One region of the Mesorhizobium sp. ArgA1 genome, then DNA from elsewhere that is predicted to be linked to it. Evidence: predicted binding sites of a transcription regulator. Region 1 holds the regulator's gene; each other region holds the start of a gene.
What was found. The regulator LexA, encoded in region 1, represses DNA repair genes until DNA is damaged. The targets are predictions, from matches to a motif close to TGTTCNNNNTGTGTTCNG.
Positions count from the first base shown of each region.

Region 1 (5,832 bases):
ACTCCCATGTCATGGTCGTCGACGACGACGGCATGCATGTAGGTCGGAACACCGTCCGAACGCAGGATGATGAAATCGTCGAGATCCTTGTTGGGGAAGCGCACCTCGCCCTGCACGCGGTCATGCACCGCGGTCTCGCCCGAGATCGGCGCCTTGATGCGAATGGCGCCCTTGACGCCGGCAGGAGCCTGTGAGGGGTCGCGGTCGCGCCACGCGCCATTGTAGCGCGGCGGCAAGCTCTTGGCGCGTGCCGCCTCGCGCATCGCCTCGAGCTCTGCAGGCGTCTCGTAGGCGTAATAAGCCTTGCCCAGGCGCACCAGTTCCTCGGCCACCTCGCGGTGGCGCGGCGCGCGCTCGTACTGTGAGACGGCCTCGCCGTCCCAGGACAGGCCGAGCCAGGTCAACCCATCCAGAATGGCCTGCGTCGCCGCGGCGCTGGAGCGTTCGCGGTCGGTATCCTCGATGCGCAGCGCCATCGTGCCGCCGGTGTGCTTGGCGTAGAGCCAGTTGAACAGCGCCGTGCGCGCGCCACCGATATGCAGGTAGCCGGTGGGCGAGGGGGCAAAACGGGTGACGACCTTGTCGGACATGGAACTCTCGGAAAGGGCTGGAAAGCGGCGCATGATCGCGCGGACTTTCGCGCTTTGCGCGTTCATGTAGCATAGGAGGTCTGGGGCGCAAGGGGCAGACCCGATGGCTGGACGTGGCTGGGGCGCGAGGGAAGGCGAGGGCGCTGATGCAAGCGTCAGCGAACGCTCTCTGTTTGCCGATACTCCCTATGCCGAGCCGATGCCCATCGCGTTGCCCGAGACGCGACCTGGCCTCCGGCCCTTGTCTCCGGATGACGCGCCATCAGCGCCTGTCGCCGTGCCTGGAACTGGCATCCGTCTGGGCAGACTGCTCCGCCGTCCATCATGGCCCGCAATCCGCCGCAGCGTTGCAGTGGCCGCCGGCACGGAACTCGACCGTGGCGTTGCCTTCCTGCTGGTGCCGGTCTTCTTGGCGGCCGGGGTCATTGTCTATTTCTCGCTGGCCAGCGAGCCGGGCTTTGCCCAGCCAATCGCCATTGTGGCGTTGGCGACATGCTGTGCTGTCGCCACGCGATCCTGGCAAAGGACGCATCTGTGCTGCATGGCTGCGATGCTATGCGCGTTGGGCGTGGTTGCCGCCAAGGTCGAGACCTGGCGCGCCGGAACGCAGATGCTGGGCTCCGAGATCCAGACACGGTTGACCGGGCGCGTTGTCAGTCTTGAAGACATGGAGAATGGCCGCGTCAGGCTGACGCTCGACGTGATTTCCACCGCTCACCCCAAGCTGCGCTACGCGCCGGAGCGGGTCAGGCTCTCGGCGCGTGGGATTCCGGCCGATATGACGGCAGGCTCCCTGGTGACCGGCTATGCCAGGCTGTTGCCGCCGACGGGTCCGGTGCGGCCGGACAGCTACGATTTCTCCTTCGACAGCTATTTCAGCGGCATCGGCGGCAGCGGCTTCTTTCTCGGCAATCCCAAAACCATCGCCGCGCAGGAACCGCCGCCGCTGACTGCACGGCTCTCCTCTGCGATTGAGAATGCGCGCGAAAACATTGCCGATCATATCAGGGGCAAGATCGGCGGGGCCGAAGGCGAGATTGCCGCGGCGCTCATTGTTGGGGTGCGCGCCGGCATTCCGGACGAGGTCAACGAAGCGATGCGGCGCACCGGCATCTACCACATCATCTCCATTTCGGGTCTGCACATGGCGCTGGTCGCCGGCACCATCATGGCGTTGCTGCGTGGCGCCTTCGCGCTGTTTCCCGATTTCTCCTCGCGCCGGCCGGTGAAGAAATATGCGGCCGCCGTGGCACTCGTCTCGATCGCCGCCTATCTCGTCATTTCAGGCATCGTGGTCGCCGCAGAGCGCAGCTTCATCATGTTGGCGGTGATGCTCATCGCGGTGCTGTTCGATCGTGCCGCGCTCACCATGCGCAATCTGGCAATCTCGGCCATCGCCGTCATCCTGGTGTCGCCGCATGAGGTTGTCGGCCCGAGCTTTCAGATGTCGTTTGCTGCCACCGCCGCCCTTGTCGGCGCCTATGCCGGCTGGGCCGACTACCGCGCCGACAAAGTGAGAACGCCGCCGACAAAGCGCTCCCTTGCCGGTTTTCTGTCGCGAAGATTCTTGGCTGGCATGGGCGGCCTCGCCATGACCTCGATCATTGCCGGCAGCGCCACGTTGCTGTTCGCGATCTGGCATTTCCAGCGTGTGTCGCCGCTCAGCCTGCTCGCCAATCTCACCGTGATGCCGATCGTATCGCTGGTTGTCATGCCATTCGGAGTGCTCAGCGCGCTGGCCATGCCGTTCGGCGCGGACGGGCCGTTCCTCTACGTCATGGGCAAGGGCCTGACGGCAATGATCGCGATCTCTGCCTGGATCTCCGAGCGTTCGCCGCTCGATGCCGTCGGGCTGATCTCCATCCAGTCCGTATTGCTGGCAACGGTTGCACTGGTCATCGCGACCATGGCCACCACCTGGCTCAGACTGGCGGCCGTGCCTTTCGCGCTGGCCGGTCTGTTGACGGTGCCGCAGGTGCGCACGCCCGATGTGCTCATTTCCGAGGACGCGCATCTGGTGGCCGTGCCGATCGGTGGCGGCGAGCTCGCTCTCAACCGGGAGCGCGCAAACGAATTCACCACCGACAACTGGAAACGGGCGCTGATGGCCGAGACCATCATTCAGCCCGAGACATTTGAGACGGGAGACAGGCGGTTCGATCTCGATCCGCTCGACCTGCCGCCCGGCTCACCCTTCTACTGCACAGGCGATCTCTGCATTGCCCGGCACCCGTCCGGAGCCATTGTCGCGCTTGCAAAAGACCGCAAGACAGCCCAGCCAGCCTGCGCTTTCGCGAGCCTGATCGTCATCGACGACGCCACCGCCTACAATCCGTGCCGCGACCCGTTGGTTCTGGTCGTGACCAAGAAGCAGCTTGCCCGCGATGGTAGTGCCGCCGTCTTCTTCGATCCGCAATCGGCCGCGACAGCCCCAACCATTCGCTTCGCCGTCGACAAGCCCTACCGTCCCTGGCACGAGCAACGCCACTTCTCACGCGAAGCACGCGGCCTGCCGCCTTACAAGCAGCGCGAAAAGTACAAACCCAAGCCGGCTCAGTAACGCCTGATCAGCCCGACCAGCTTGCCCTGCACCTTGACCCGGTCCGGCCCGAAGATGCGGGTCTCATAGGCCGGATTGGCGGCTTCCAGCGCGATCGAGGCGCCCTTGCGGCGAAAGCGTTTCAGCGTCGCTTCCTCGTCGTCGACCAGCGCCACGATGATCTCGCCGGGGCTGGCGGTGTCGGCATTGCGGATGATGACCGTGTCGCCGTCGAAAATGCCGGCCTCGATCATCGAGTCGCCCTTGACCTCGAGCGCGTAATGTTCGCCGCCCATGATCATGTCGGGCGGCACCGAGATCGAATGCGTCTGGTGCTGGATGGCGTCGATCGGCACGCCGGCGGCGATGCGTCCCATCACCGGGATCGACACCGCCGAAACCGCGTCGTCATTGCCGGCAGACATCGAACGCGATGGCGAGGCCGGCTTGATCTGGCGGCCGAGACCGCCCTGGTTTTGACCGAGGCTGCCCTGGATGACGCTTGGTGAGAACTTTTTCGCCGCATTGAGGCCGGGCGCAATCGAGTCTGGCAGCCGCAGCACTTCCAGCGCACGCGCCCGGTTCGGCAGCCGGCGAATGAAACCGCGCTCCTCAAGCGCCGTGATCAGGCGGTGGATGCCGGACTTGGAAGCGAGGTCGAGCGCCTCCTTCATCTCGTCGAAAGACGGCGGGATTCCGCTCTCCTTCAGGCGTTCATGAATGAACATCAGGAGTTCATGTTGTTTGCGCGTCAGCATCGCGGCCCCCCGAGGGTTCTGAAACCAGAATCAGAAAAAACAAACCCAGAACAAACACTATCTGTTCCAGTTGTGTTCCGCAACCTTTTAAAGTTTAATGAATGTGTTGACGTTTTGTTCAGCGTAACATCAGCACGCTGCAGGCGGCGCCCGCGGCGGCGGCCGGAGCGAAGGGCTCGCGCACGATCAAGCCGTTGGCGTCGGCCAGCATTCTCAGCATCGAGGAATCCTGGATGCCGAACGGCGTTGCGACAAGTGCGCCGGCTTCTTCCCGGACCACGGCGCGCACGTAGTCCTGCCTGAGATCGTTGGCCGGCATCGCGGCGCCGAGCTGCGCCTGCCGCATATCCTGCCGATGGACGCGGCCACCCAGCTGCGCCAAAAGCGGTTTCAGGAACAGTTGCGAGCAGACCAGGCTCGCCACCGGGTTGCCGGGCAGGCCGATGCATCTGATTTCGCCGAGCCGCCCGAACATCAGCGGCTTGCCCGGGCGCATGGCGAGCTTCCAGAAATCGAGCTTCATGCCTTCGCCGTTAAGCACGTCGTGCACAAGGTCGTGGTCGCCGACCGAAGCTCCGCCGAGCGTGACGATGACGTCGGCCTTTGCCGCGACTGCCTTCTGCACCAGTGCTGCAATCGCCTCCCTGCGGTCGGCCGCGATACCGAGATCGAGAGCGCGCGCGCCGACCGATTGCGCGGCGGCCGCGACGCCATAGGCATTGGACGAGATGATCTGGTCGGGGCCAAGCGCGCTGCCCGGCGGCAGCAACTCGTCGCCGGTGGCGATGATGGCGACCAGCGGCCGTTGCACCACATTCACCATCGGATGGTTGGCCGATGCCGCCAGCGAAAGTGCGGCCGGATCGAGCACGCGGCCTTTCTCCAGCAGGACGTCACCTTGCGCAAAATCCAACCCCCGGCGGCGGATGTTGCGTTCCTTTGCCGTCGGCTCGGTGACCTCGACCTGGCCACCGCCGAGATCCCTGACATTTTCCTGGATGACGATGGTGTCTGCGCCTCCAGGCAGCGGCGCGCCCGTGAAGACGCGCACGGCCTCACCCTTGCCGACAGTGCCGTCAAAGCCGCGCCCGGCTGGCGCCATTCCGATTACAGAAAGCCGCGCCGGGGCGGATGCCACATCCTGCGCGCGCGCCGCATAGCCGTCCATGGCGGACGCGTTGAAAGGCGGCTGGGTGCGCAGCGCTACGACAGGCTCCGCCAGCACCCGGCCGGCCGCATCCGCCAGCGCGACGCTTTCACCCCGCAGCACGGTAGCGCCGTCGAGGAGGCGTTGAAGCGCCTCGGCGACCGGAACCAGCGCCATTTACGAACCCGCCTTGTAGTCGCCGGACTTGCCGCCGGTCTTTTCCACCAGCCTAATGCCGGAGATGATCATGGCGCGGTCGACCGCCTTGGCCATGTCGTAAATGGTCAGGCAAGCCACCGATGCAGCGGTCAGCGCCTCCATCTCGACGCCCGTCTTGCCGGTGACGCGGGCGAGCGCGGTGACCCTGAGGCCGGGCAAAGCGGGATCCGGCTCGATGTCGACCGACACCTTGGTCAACAGCAGCGGATGGCAGAGCGGAATCAGCTCATGCGTCTTCTTGGCCGCCATGATGCCGGCGATGCGCGCTGTGCCCAGCACATCGCCCTTCTTGGCGTCGCCATCGAGGATCATCTTCAGGGTTTCAGGCCGCATCGAGACAAAGCCCTCGGCGACTGCCGTGCGCGTCGTCTCGTCCTTGCCGCCGACATCGACCATGTTGGCCTCGCCCTTGGCGCCGAGATGGGTGAGGGCGGCTGTCATCGTCAGGCTACCTCGGCTGTCGCCTTGCCTGTCAAAAGCAGGCGCGTTGCCGTGGCGACATCCTCTTGCCGCATCAGGCTTTCGCCGACAAGGAAGGTTTCGATGCCGGTCTTTTGCATCCTGAGGCAATCGTCGTGG
Region 1 covers NZ_JBSKBQ010000003.1:84,894-90,725, reverse strand. The annotation lists gene gltX (glutamate--tRNA ligase) at 1-590, opposite strand, end outside; gene ACWGTI_RS10170 (ComEC/Rec2 family competence protein) at 694-3,150, shown strand; gene lexA (transcriptional repressor LexA) at 3,144-3,887, opposite strand; gene ACWGTI_RS10160 (molybdopterin molybdotransferase MoeA) at 4,006-5,211, opposite strand; gene moaC (cyclic pyranopterin monophosphate synthase MoaC) at 5,212-5,694, opposite strand; gene trpC (indole-3-glycerol phosphate synthase TrpC) at 5,697-5,832, opposite strand, start outside.

Region 2 (5,832 bases), on a different contig from region 1:
CAATCAGGCCGGACGGCAACAAACGTCCACCCCTTGAGACAAGGCTGGATAGTCCATAGAACAGGATGGCTTCGCCGGAGGAACGACGTCTGCATGTTCACGAAAATCCTGATCGCCAATCGCGGCGAGATCGCTTGCCGCGTGATCAAGACGGCGCGCAAGATGGGCATTGCCACCGTCGCGGTCTATTCCGACGCCGATCGTGACGCCGTGCATGTCGAAATGGCTGACCAAGCCGTGCATATCGGGCCTTCGCCAGCCGCGCAGAGCTATCTCCTGCCGGAAAAGATCATCGCCGCGTGCAAGGAAACAGGGGCTCAGGCCGTGCATCCCGGCTACGGCTTTCTCTCGGAGCGTGCGGCCTTCTGCGAGGCGCTGGAGGCTGAGGGCATTGTCTTCATCGGCCCCAAGCCCAAGGCGATCAAGGCGATGGGCGACAAGATCGAATCGAAGAAGTTTGCCAATGCTGCCAAGGTTTCCACGGTGCCCGGCTGGCTTGGCGTCATCGAGAATGCCGACCATGCCGAAAGAATAGCCGGTGAGATCGGTTATCCCGTGATGATCAAGGCTTCGGCCGGTGGAGGCGGCAAGGGCATGCGCATCGCCTGGAGCCAATCGGAAGTGCGCGACGGTTTCGACCGGGCGCGTTCCGAAGCCAAAAGCTCGTTCGGCGACGACCGCGTCTTCATCGAGAAATTCGTCGTCGATCCGCGCCATATCGAGATCCAGGTACTGGCCGACGCACATGGCACCGCGCTCTATCTCGGCGAGCGCGAATGCTCGATCCAGCGCCGCAACCAGAAGGTCGCCGAAGAGGCGCCATCGCCGTTTCTCGATGCCAAGACCAGGAAGGCCATGGGCGAGCAGGCAGTCGCGCTGGCTCGGGCGGTCGACTATCAGAGCGCCGGCACCGTCGAGTTCATCGTCGACGCTGAAAAGAACTTCTATTTTCTTGAAATGAATACGAGATTGCAGGTCGAGCACCCGGTGACGGAGCTCGTCACCGGTATCGATCTGGTCGAGCAGATGATCCGCGTCGCCGCCGGCGAAAAGCTCGCGATAAAGCAGAGCGACGTCAAGCTGAACGGCTGGGCGGTGGAAAGCCGCCTCTATGCCGAAGATCCCTATCGCAATTTCCTGCCGTCGATCGGCCGGTTGACGCGCTACCGGCCGCCAGAGGAGGGCACGTTCGGCGACATCGTCATCCGAAACGACACCGGCGTCACCGAAGGCTCCGAGATTTCTTTGTTTTATGACCCGATGGTGGCCAAGCTCTGCACCTGGGCGCCGACGCGGCTGGCGGCGATCGACGCCATGTCGGAAGCGTTGGACAGTTTCGTCGTCGACGGTATCGAGCACAACATTCCGTTCCTGGCAGCGCTGATGCAGCATCCGCGCTGGCGCGAAGGGCGGATATCGACGGGCTTCATTGCTGAGGAATATCCGGACGGTTTCGCGCCGATCGTTCCGGACGCTGACGAAAAGGCGGTGCTGGCGGCGATCGCCACGGCGGTCGAACTTTTGCGCCGCGACCGGCTCGATCGCTTAAGCGGGCGACTGGCGCCGCATTCGGGGGCGCTCAAGCGTGACTGGGTGGTGAAGGTCGGCGAGGACTATCTCCAGGCTTCGATGACCGAGGGCATGATCTCCATTCCGATGGAAATCGACCTGTCGGTCGATGGCGGCAAGGCGCTGACGGTGACGTCCGACTGGCGGCCGGGCGATCTGATCTGGCGCGGTCAGGTGGGCGCCCGCAAGGTCACGGCGCAGATCAGGCCGCTGCCGAACGGTCTGCGCATCGCCTGGAAGGGCATGTCGGTGATGGCACGCGCCATGTTGCCGCGCACGGCTGAGCTGGAAAAGCTGATGCCGGAAAAGGTGGCGCCGGACACGTCCAAGCTGCTGCTTTGCCCGATGCCGGGGCTGGTCGTGTCGATTGCGGTCCTTGAGGGCCAGGAGGTCAAGGCCGGCGAGACGCTGGCCGTGGTCGAGGCAATGAAAATGGAAAACGTGCTGCGCGCCGACCGTGATCTTGTCGTGTCGAAACTCAACGCCAAACCGGGCGACAGCTTGGCGGTGGACGCGGTGATCATGGAATTCGCCTAGAGATTGTTTGGAAATTCTACTCCGGCGGCCATCTGAAGGCGTTTTCTGCGCTTCCGGTGCTCACGGACCCAAAAGTCCGCTGCGCGCCGGTTCTCGAAACCACCATCATATGACTCGCCGGAGCGAATTTCGAACCAATCTCTGAGTTGAGCTGGCGCGGGCACGGAAGCCTGTGGTCGGTGGTCGTTTGTGCTGGACTGGCATAGCCCGGTCCGGGACAATACATCTCCATCGACTCAAAGCCTTAGGCGCGATAAATCATGGCGGATGACAAACTTCCACGCGACCCCCTGAAGCGCGAAGCAGCGATTGCTGCCGCGCGCCCGGAGACGCCGGCGCGTCCGTTCATCCATCTGCGCGTGCATTCGGCCTACTCGCTGCTCGAAGGCGCCTTGCAGGTCGCCGCCATTGTCGGCCATGCCGTCAAGGACGAGTGCCCGGCAATCGCCGTCACCGACACCAACAATCTGTTCGGCGCGCTGGAATTCGCCCAGAAGGCGGTGAAGGAGGGTATCCAGCCGATCATTGGCTGCCAGGTCGATCTCGCTTTTTCCGGCGAGACGAGCGACGCGCAGCGCGACCGCCGCCGTCATGGTCCGGAGATGCATGCCGTGGTGCTGCTGGCCGCCACCGAGGCCGGTTATGGCAATCTGGTCAGGCTGGTCAGCCAGGTCTATCTGGAGACGCCGCCGGGCGAGCCCGTGCATCTGACGTCAGCAATGCTGGAGGGCCATAGCGATGGCCTGATCTGCCTCAGCGGCGGGCCGCGCGGTCCGATCGGCCGAGCGCTGAAGGAAGACCGCCGCGACCTCGCCGAAGCGAGGTTGCTGGCGCTCAAGGCGCTGTTTGGCGACCGGCTCTATGTCGAGCTGGACCGCGTGTCCGGCTATGACCGCGCCATCGAGAAATCATCGGTCGATCTTGCCTATATCCATGACCTGCCGCTGGTCGCCACCAATGAGGCGTTCTTTTCCGCGCGCGACGACTATGACGCGCATGACGCGCTGATCGCCATTGCCGAAGGTTCGGTCGTTGCCGCCGACAACCGCCGCAGGCTGACATCGGACAATTTCCTGCGCAGCCAGGCCGATATGGCACGACTGTTCGCCGATCTGCCGGAAGCGATCGACAACACCGTCGAGATCGCGCTGCGCTGCTCCTATTATCCGAAGAACCGCAACCCGATCCTGCCGCGCTTTACCGGCGGCGATGTCGCCGACAATGAGGTGGCGCTGAAGGCCGAGGCAGACGAATTGCGCCGCCAGGCCCATGAAGGGCTCGACGCGCGGCTGGCGGCCCATGGACCCACTGCCGGCTATACCGCCGAGCAGTATCGCGAGCGGCTCGATTTCGAGCTTTCCATCATCGAGAAGATGAAGTTCCCCGGCTACTTCCTGATCGTTGCCGACTTCATCAAATGGGCGAAGGCGCAAGGCATTCCGGTCGGGCCCGGCCGCGGTTCGGGCGCCGGATCGTTGGTCGCCTATTCCACCACCATCACCGACATCGACCCTTTGCGCTTCTCGCTGCTGTTTGAGCGCTTCCTCAATCCCGACCGCGTGTCGATGCCCGACTTCGATATCGACTTCTGCCAGGACCGGCGCGAAGAGGTGATCCGCTACGTCCAGCAGAAATACGGCCGCGACCAGGTGGGGCAGATCATCACCTTCGGTACGCTGCAGGCGCGCGCCGTGCTGCGCGACGTCGGCCGCGTGCTGCAGATGCCTTACGGCCAGGTCGACAAGCTGTCCAAAATGGTGCCGCAGAACCCGGCCAATCCGGTCAAGCTGGCGGACGCCATCGCCAACGAGCCGCGTTTTGCCGAAGAGGCCGAGAAGGAGCCGATCGTCCAGACGCTGCTCGATATGGCGCAGAAACTCGAAGGGCTCTACCGCCACGCCTCGACGCATGCCGCCGGCATCGTCATAGGCGACCGGCCGTTGTCGGAGCTGGTGCCGATGTACCGCGATCCGCGCTCGGACATGCCGGTCACCCAGTTCAACATGAAATATGTCGAGCAGGCAGGGCTGGTGAAATTCGACTTCCTCGGCCTCAAGACGCTGACGGTGCTGGAGACGGCGGTGAAGCTGATCCGCCGCCGCGGCATCGAGATCGACCTGGCGACGATCCCGCTCGACGATCCTGAAACCTACGCCATGCTGTCGCGCGGCGAAGTGGTCGGTGTGTTCCAGGTGGAAAGTGCCGGCATGCGCAAGGCGCTGATCGGCATGCGGCCCGACTGCATCGAGGACATCATCGCGCTGGTGGCGCTCTACCGCCCCGGCCCGATGGAGAACATCCCGACCTACAATGCCAGAAAGCATGGCGAGGAGGAGATGGCCTCGATCCATCCCAAGATCGACCATCTGGTGAAGGAGACGCAAGGCGTCATCGTCTACCAGGAACAGGTCATGCAGATCGCGCAGGAGCTTTCCGGCTACTCGCTCGGCGAAGCCGACCTTCTGCGCCGCGCCATGGGCAAGAAGATCCGCGCCGAGATGGACAAACAGCGCGAGCGTTTCGTCACCGGCGCCGTCGAGCGCGGCGTCGGCAAGCCGCAGGCCGACTTCATCTTCGACCTTCTTGCCAAGTTCGCCGACTACGGCTTCAACAAATCGCATGCCGCGGCCTACGCCGTGGTTTCCTACCAGACCGCCTATCTCAAGGCGCATTATCCGGTGGAATTCCTGGCCGCGTCGATGACGCTCGACATGGGCAACACCGACAAGCTCGCCGATTTCCGCCAGGATGCGCTGCGCCTCGGCATCGAGGTGGTGGCGCCTTCGGTGATGTCGAGTTTTCGCGACTTCGAGGTCGGCGAAAACCGGATCTATTACTCGCTGGCGGCGCTCAAGGGCGTCGGCGACGCGGCAGTCGAGCACATCGTCGCGATGCGTGGCGAAAAGCCGTTCAAGAACCTTGCCGACTTCTGCGAGCGAGTCGATCCGAAGATCGTCGGCAAGCGCGTCTTCGAAAGCCTGATCATGGCCGGCGCGCTCGACTGTTTCGGTCATGACCGCGCCCAGATGATGGCCGGCGTCGAACGGATGATGGGACTGGCCTCGCTGGCGCAGCAGAATGCGATTTCGGGCCAGCACGACATTTTCGGTGCGTCGCTCGGCGCGCAGTCGCAGGCGCTCAATCTGCCCCAGACCGATCCCTGGCTTGCCGCCGACCGGCTGCACCGCGAATTCCAGGTGGTCGGCTTTTATCTCTCGGCGCATCCGCTCGACGAGTACAAGGCTGCTTTGCAGAAGATGCGGGTGCAGAACTGGGGCGAATTCTCGGCCGCGGTGAAGCGCGGTGCCGCTGCCGGGCGGCTTGCCGGCACCGTCACCACCAAGCAGGAGCGCAAGACCCGCACCGGCAACAAGATGGGCGTCATCACCTTTTCCGACACATCTGGCCAGTATGAAGCCGTGCTGTTTTCCGAGGGGCTGGCGCAATATCGCGATCTGCTTGAGCCCGGCCGTTCGGTGGTAATCACCGTGTCGGCGGAGGACAGGCCCGAAGGCGTCAATCTTCGCATCCAGACGGTGCAGTCGCTGGAAGACGAGGCAAGCCGCATCCAGAAGGCGCTGCGCATCTTTGTGCGTGACGCGGCTCCGATCAACATGCTGGCTGGCCAGTTGGCGGTGAAGGGCGAAGGGCAGATCAGCTTCGTGCTGATCAAGGAAGCCGGGCAGGGCGAGGTCGAGATCGAATTGCCCAACCGCTACCGCATCT
Region 2 covers NZ_JBSKBQ010000008.1:87,947-93,778, forward strand. The annotation lists gene ACWGTI_RS18650 (acetyl-CoA carboxylase biotin carboxylase subunit) at 94-2,106, shown strand; gene dnaE (DNA polymerase III subunit alpha) at 2,367-5,832, shown strand, end outside.
Region 2: the regulator LexA is predicted to act here: its motif matches at 2,225-2,242, upstream of dnaE (DNA polymerase III subunit alpha).

Region 3 (5,832 bases), on a different contig from region 1:
GTGAATCCAGCTCGGCCCGGCCGACGGCATCACGGTCAGTCCGCCGAGCGAGGCGACGCGCCGCACCGCAGCGCTCCACGGCACGGCGTTGCAGTCGCCGGCCATGATCGCCGTCTCGCCGAGCGAGGTGAGCGTCTTCGTCAACTCGCCGATCTGCCAGTATTGTTCCTTCGGCCACGGCCAGCTCAGATGGATCGCCGCGACATCGACGCCGATGCCACCGAAGTCGACCGTGGCGGTCGCCATCGCGCCGCGCGGTTCGCAATACGGTTCGGTACCGACGGCAAACGGCCGCCTGGACAGGAGCGCCACGCCGAAAACGCCGTTGGGGTAAGCGCAAAGGATGCGATAGGGATAGGCAGCAGTGATATAGCCCAGTTCGGTTGCCCACATCGCCGAGACTTCGTCGAGCGTGATCACGTCGGGGTTGGTCCGCCCGATCAGCGAAAGAACCTTCTTGGGTGTCGGATTGTTGAAGCGCAGGTTCATCTGCAGCAGCCGATAGACCACCTCGTTGCCGGGCTCGGCGTCACCGGCGGCCTGCACCGGCCACAGCCGCGGCAAGGTGCTCAACGTGCTGGCGAACGCAGCCACGGCCAAGAGCAGGCCCACACCCGCCTGCAGGCGAAACGGGGTGGCAAGCAGCGGCAGCGCGATCAGCGCCATCAGCACGGCCAGATGGATACGGAAATGGGCGAAGGAATCGAAGGCGGGATGCAGTGCGCCGAAGAACCCGACCACAAGCACGACCGAGAGGCCCAGCATTGCCAGGAACGCCATCGAAGCCATCATGTTTCGCACGCGTGCCATCAGACCAGGTTTTGCATTGCCCAGAGTGCCGGGCCAAGGGGTGTCAGGCCTGTTATCGGCGGAAATGCGGCCCAATCAAGATGACGAAATGCCTCGCAGCCAACGTCTACTGGAAGGCCGTCTACTGGAACGCCGTCTCCGAAAAGCTTCTCAGTTTGCGCGAATGCAGCCTTTCCATCGGCATTTCCGCCAGCTTTTCCATCGCCTTGATGCCGATGGTCAGATGCTGCGCCACCTGCCGCTTGTAGAACTCGGTCGCCATGCCGGGCAGCTTCAGTTCGCCATGCAGCGGCTTGTCCGAGACGCAAAGCAGCGTGCCGTAGGGAACGCGGAAGCGGAAGCCATTGGCGGCAATGGTGGCCGATTCCATGTCGAGCGCGATGGCGCGCGACTGCGACAGCCGCTGCACCGGTCCGCGCTGGTCGCGCAGTTCCCAGTTGCGGTTGTCGATGGTGGCGACAGTGCCGGTGCGCATGATGCGCTTGAGATCGTAGCCGGAAAGTCCGGTGACTTCGGCGACCGCCTCCTGCAGCGCCACCTGGATCTCGGCCAGCGGCGGGATCGGCACCCACACCGGCAGGTCGTCATCCAGCACATGGTCCTCCCTGACATATGCATGCGCCAGCACATAGTCGCCCAGCGCCTGCGTGTTGCGCAGGCCGGCGCAATGGCCGAGCATCAGCCAGGCATGTGGCCTGAGTACCGCGATATGGTCGGTGATCGTCTTGGCGTTGGACGGGCCGACGCCGATGTTGACCATGGTGATGCCGCCATGGTTTGGCTTCTTCATATGATAGGCCGGCATCTGCGGCAGGCGTGGCGCCGCCACGCCTTCGCTGGGCGCGCTCTGCCCGGCCTTGGTGACGACATTGCCGGGCTCGACGAATTCGGTATAGCCGTGGCCGCCTTCCGCCATCTGGGTCCGGGCGCGGGCGACGAACTCGTCGATGTAGAACTGGTAGTTGGTGAACAGCACGAAGTTCTGGAAATGCTGCGGGCTGGTCGCCGTGTAATGCGTCATGCGGTGCAGCGAATAGTCGATGCGTTGCGCCGTGAACGGCGCCAGCGGCCTCGGTTCGCCGAACGCCACTTCGAATGTGCCATTGGCGATCTGGTCGTCGGTGCCGTCGAGATCCGGAACGTCGAACAGGTCGCGGATCGGCCGCTTGATGCGCTCGGCGGCGGCGCCATCGACATGTGAGCCTTCCAGGAAGGCGAAATGCAGCGGGATCGGCGTGGTTGATTCCGAAACCGTAACCGGCACGCCGTGATTGCGCATGATGAGCCGAAGCTGCTCGACGAGATAGGTTTCGAACAGCGCCGGCTGGGTGATGGTGGTCGAGAAATGCCCCGGCGTCGGCATGTGGCCGTATGCCTGGCGCGAGTCGATCTGGGTGAATGAATTGGTGGTGACGCCGATCTCCGGGTAGAAGGCACGGTAGCGCTTGCTTTCGTCGCCGCCGGCGGCAAGTGCCGCAAAGGAGTCACGCAGGAATTTGGTGTTGCGGTCGTAGAGCGCCTGCAAGGCGGCCACGGCCCTTCTGGCGTCGTCGAAGCTCTTCTTGCCGAAAGGCTCCGGCATGACGACCGATTCGATAGCTTGTGGGTAGATTCGCTTTTCCATGGCCTAATATAGAGACTTGAGGCCGCACTTGGGAGGGGGAGGGTGGCCACCAAGGCGGCCAAGGCGAAGATTTATTCTGGCACACCTCACCCGCGCTGCAGGCTGACCAGCAGAACAAAGCCAACGCCATGCTTCTTCGTCGCCGGCGCGTCGATCGTCGTGTCGGCGTCGGCCCGCATCATGGGCATGGCCAGGACCGGCGCCGACAGCACGATCAGGACGAGCGCCGCCCGCGGCAGAAGCCGAAGGGTCTTGAGGGCGTTGATGGCTGTGCGGTTCATGGCTTTGGCTTTTCTGTTTGGATCTACGTCTTTGTCGTCTCAGGGGCGGAAATGGTTCATGCAATTGAACTGGCAGGCGTTGGAACTTCCTGCATCCCAGGAGCGCGCGGGACGGCCGGCTTCGGCCACGAGAATGGCGAAGAACATGCCGAACAGGCTCATCAACAGGCAGACGATGGTGAAGCGGCGAGCGAGCATTTGGGTGGTGTCTCCTTGAACACGCCATCAAAATGCCCTGATGCGACTGAACCGGCTCTGATGCCGGCGTTCATCTGCGGTTCAAAGTGATTGACGATGTTTTAGGAAGAGCGTTGGCCCGATTACAGGCCGCGAGGTGCGCCTATGCCGGTAGGCCGTGGGCACCTGGAAAAGGAAACGGGGCCAGCTGGCCCCGTTATCGTTGCGTCAAAACAGCAAGCTCAGAGCTTCTGCCAGGTCTGGCTCTTGCAGATCAGCCCGCCGAGCACGCAGCCGCTCATCTTCAGCGAGGTACCCGACAGTGTGGCCTTGCCGGAATAGGTCTTGTCGTTTGCCGGATCTGTGATGTTGCCGGCATATTTGTTGTTCCCGGTCGCCTTGAGCGAACCGATGGTCTTGCCGGCATATTTGCCGGTCTTCAGGGTGATGGAGAATGAACCGCTGCCGCCAATGAGTGCGGTGTCGCCGGCTTGCGTCTTCCAATTGCCTTCGATCGGATCGGCCCAGGCCGCGCCCGCCATCATCAATGTGGCCGTCACGGCCAAGCTCACTTTGCGAAACATATCTGTCCTCCCTGTGGTTTTACGTGGAGCGCCGCCTCCCTGCCCCTTACGCAAACGTAAGCTAATCCAGCTCCCGGCAAAACAAAAGCGGGTGCCGTGAGGGAAGGTTTTGCAATTTTCATGAGGTCGACAAAACGCTCGGCGACCAGGAAATGAAACGATCGACGCGCCGGCTTTGCTTCCTGTGGTTAGCGGAGTGTTGACCGACGCCCGGCAAATTTTCGTCAAATCCGGTACGAAACAGCGCGATTGCTGGCTTTGTATCCTTAACGAATTTCCGCGTTTACCTCTTGTTTTAGCTTTGTTTTCTCCAAATTAAGCACGCCGTTTAACGACGGATTCAAGGCTCGGCTTCATTCTCGAAAGCATCGAAAGAGCGGCTCCCCAGGGGACACCGGGGACAGAAAAGGCCCGCTCTCGGGAGCCAGACAGGGGACTAAAATGGCACGTTTTGAAATGCTTGAAGCCGGCTTCGGCGCCATGGGGGCAACTGCCCAGGCCGACATTCTCTTCGAACTGGGCATGATGTATGCGACCGGCCGCGATTGCGAGACCGATGTCGTTGCCGCCCACAAATGGTTCAACATCGCCGCCATCAAGGGCTCGGTCCGCGCCGCCGAACTGCGCTCGGAACTGTCGGCTGCAATGTCCAAGGTCGAGATCGCCAGGGCGCTGCGTGAAGCCCGCGAATGGATGACCATCCACTGAGATCGCAGGCAGATTATCTAAAACAGGGAAGCCCCGGGATCGAAACCGCAAAAGACGGCTGGAACCGGTGAAATAACAGGGCCGCGGCAAGACGGTCGACAACGAAGAACAAGGACGCGGCAGGCCGACAAGGTCCAGCCGCGCACAATGGGGACGACGAGCAGGTTTTCGTGGCGCGGGGGCGCATGGGGACTGCTCCAAGAGCAAAAAGCCACGACCGGCCGGAACAAGGCTGGCGTGGCTTTTTGCGTTGAAGAGGCCCAATCGAGTGGCGCCGATGCGCCTAGACAGGCCCAGTGAAGGATGAAATTGTCCCGCCTTCTGAAAGAAGCGCGGCCAGAGCGGCTGCGCGAGTGTGGGAGGAGTTCTATCACCATGAAAAAAATGGGTATTTTGAGCGCGGCCGTATTTGGCCTGATGATGAGCGCGCCGGTTGCCTTTGCCGATGACATTACCATTTCGGTGGTCGGCCCGATGACCGGACAACTCGCCACGATCGGCGATCAGTTCAAGCAGGGCGCAACGGCAGCCGCCGACGCGATCAACGCCGCCGGCGGTGTCAACGGTTCGATGATCAAGCTCGACATCGAGGATGACCAGTGCGATCCCAAGCAGGCGGTTTCCGTCGCCAATCGCATCGTCGCCAACAGCGTCAAGTTCGTCGATGGCCACGCCTGCTCGGGCTCCGCCATTCCGGCCTCGGCCGTCTACGCCGAAGCCGGCGCGCTGATGATGAGCCCGTCCGCCTCCAATCCCGAGCTGACCGATGCCGCCGCCAAGGCCGGTTGGCCGACAATCATGCGCCTCTATACGCGCGACGACGCGCAGGGCGCCTTCATGGGCCCGTGGATCGCCAAGAAATATGCCGGCAAGAATGTCGTCATCCTGCATGACAAGAGCGCCTACGGCCAGGGCGTGGCCGATGCCGTCAAGGCGACGATGAATACCGGCGGTCTCAAGGAAATCGACTATGAAGGCATCAATGCCGGCGAAAAGGACTATTCGGCGCTCGTCACCAAGCTGAAGGACCTCAAGGCCGACGTCGTCTATTTCGGCGGTTACCATCCCGAGGCCGGCCTGATCCTGCGCCAGTCGGCGGAGCAGAACGTCAAGTTCCAGTTGATCATGCCGGACTCGATCGCCACGCCGGAATTCTGGCAGGTCGCCGGCCCGGCCGGTGAAGGCACCATGTTCGTCTTCCCGTCCGACCCGCAGGCCAAGCCCGAAGCCAAGGAGGCCATCGCCAAGATCAAGGCGGGCGGCTTCGTGCCGGAAGGCTTCACGCTGTTCTCCTACGCCGTCGTTCAGGCCTTTGCAGAGGGCATCAAGCGCGCCGGAACCGCCGATCCGGTCAAGGTTGCCGAAGCGCTGAAGAACGGCACGCCGTTCAGCACCGTGGTCGGCGAGGTCACCTTCGACGAGAAGGGCGATCTGAAGAATGCCAGCTACGACATCAACCAGTGGCATGACGGCAAATACGCGCCTATCGCGCAGTAATCGTCCGCGTGCTCCTGAAATGGCCGGGCTTCTCCCGGCCATTTTTGCTTAAGGGCTATGCAGCCTCTTCAACGAAGCGCACCAGCACGGTTCCGTCGGTGACCTGCGCGCCCTCACTCGCAATCTCGGCAATGACGCCGTCATGGCTGGC
Region 3 covers NZ_JBSKBQ010000002.1:11,129-16,960, reverse strand. The annotation lists gene ACWGTI_RS07475 (endonuclease/exonuclease/phosphatase family protein) at 1-792, opposite strand, end outside; gene ACWGTI_RS07470 (AMP nucleosidase) at 932-2,392, opposite strand; gene ACWGTI_RS07465 (hypothetical protein) at 2,521-2,715, opposite strand; gene ACWGTI_RS07460 (hypothetical protein) at 2,755-2,913, opposite strand; gene ACWGTI_RS07455 (DUF2147 domain-containing protein) at 3,135-3,476, opposite strand; gene ACWGTI_RS07450 (sel1 repeat family protein) at 3,918-4,184, shown strand; gene ACWGTI_RS07445 (branched-chain amino acid ABC transporter substrate-binding protein) at 4,560-5,681, shown strand; gene ACWGTI_RS07440 (acetyl/propionyl/methylcrotonyl-CoA carboxylase subunit alpha) at 5,737-5,832, opposite strand, start outside.
Region 3: the regulator LexA is predicted to act here: its motif matches at 3,768-3,785, upstream of ACWGTI_RS07450 (sel1 repeat family protein).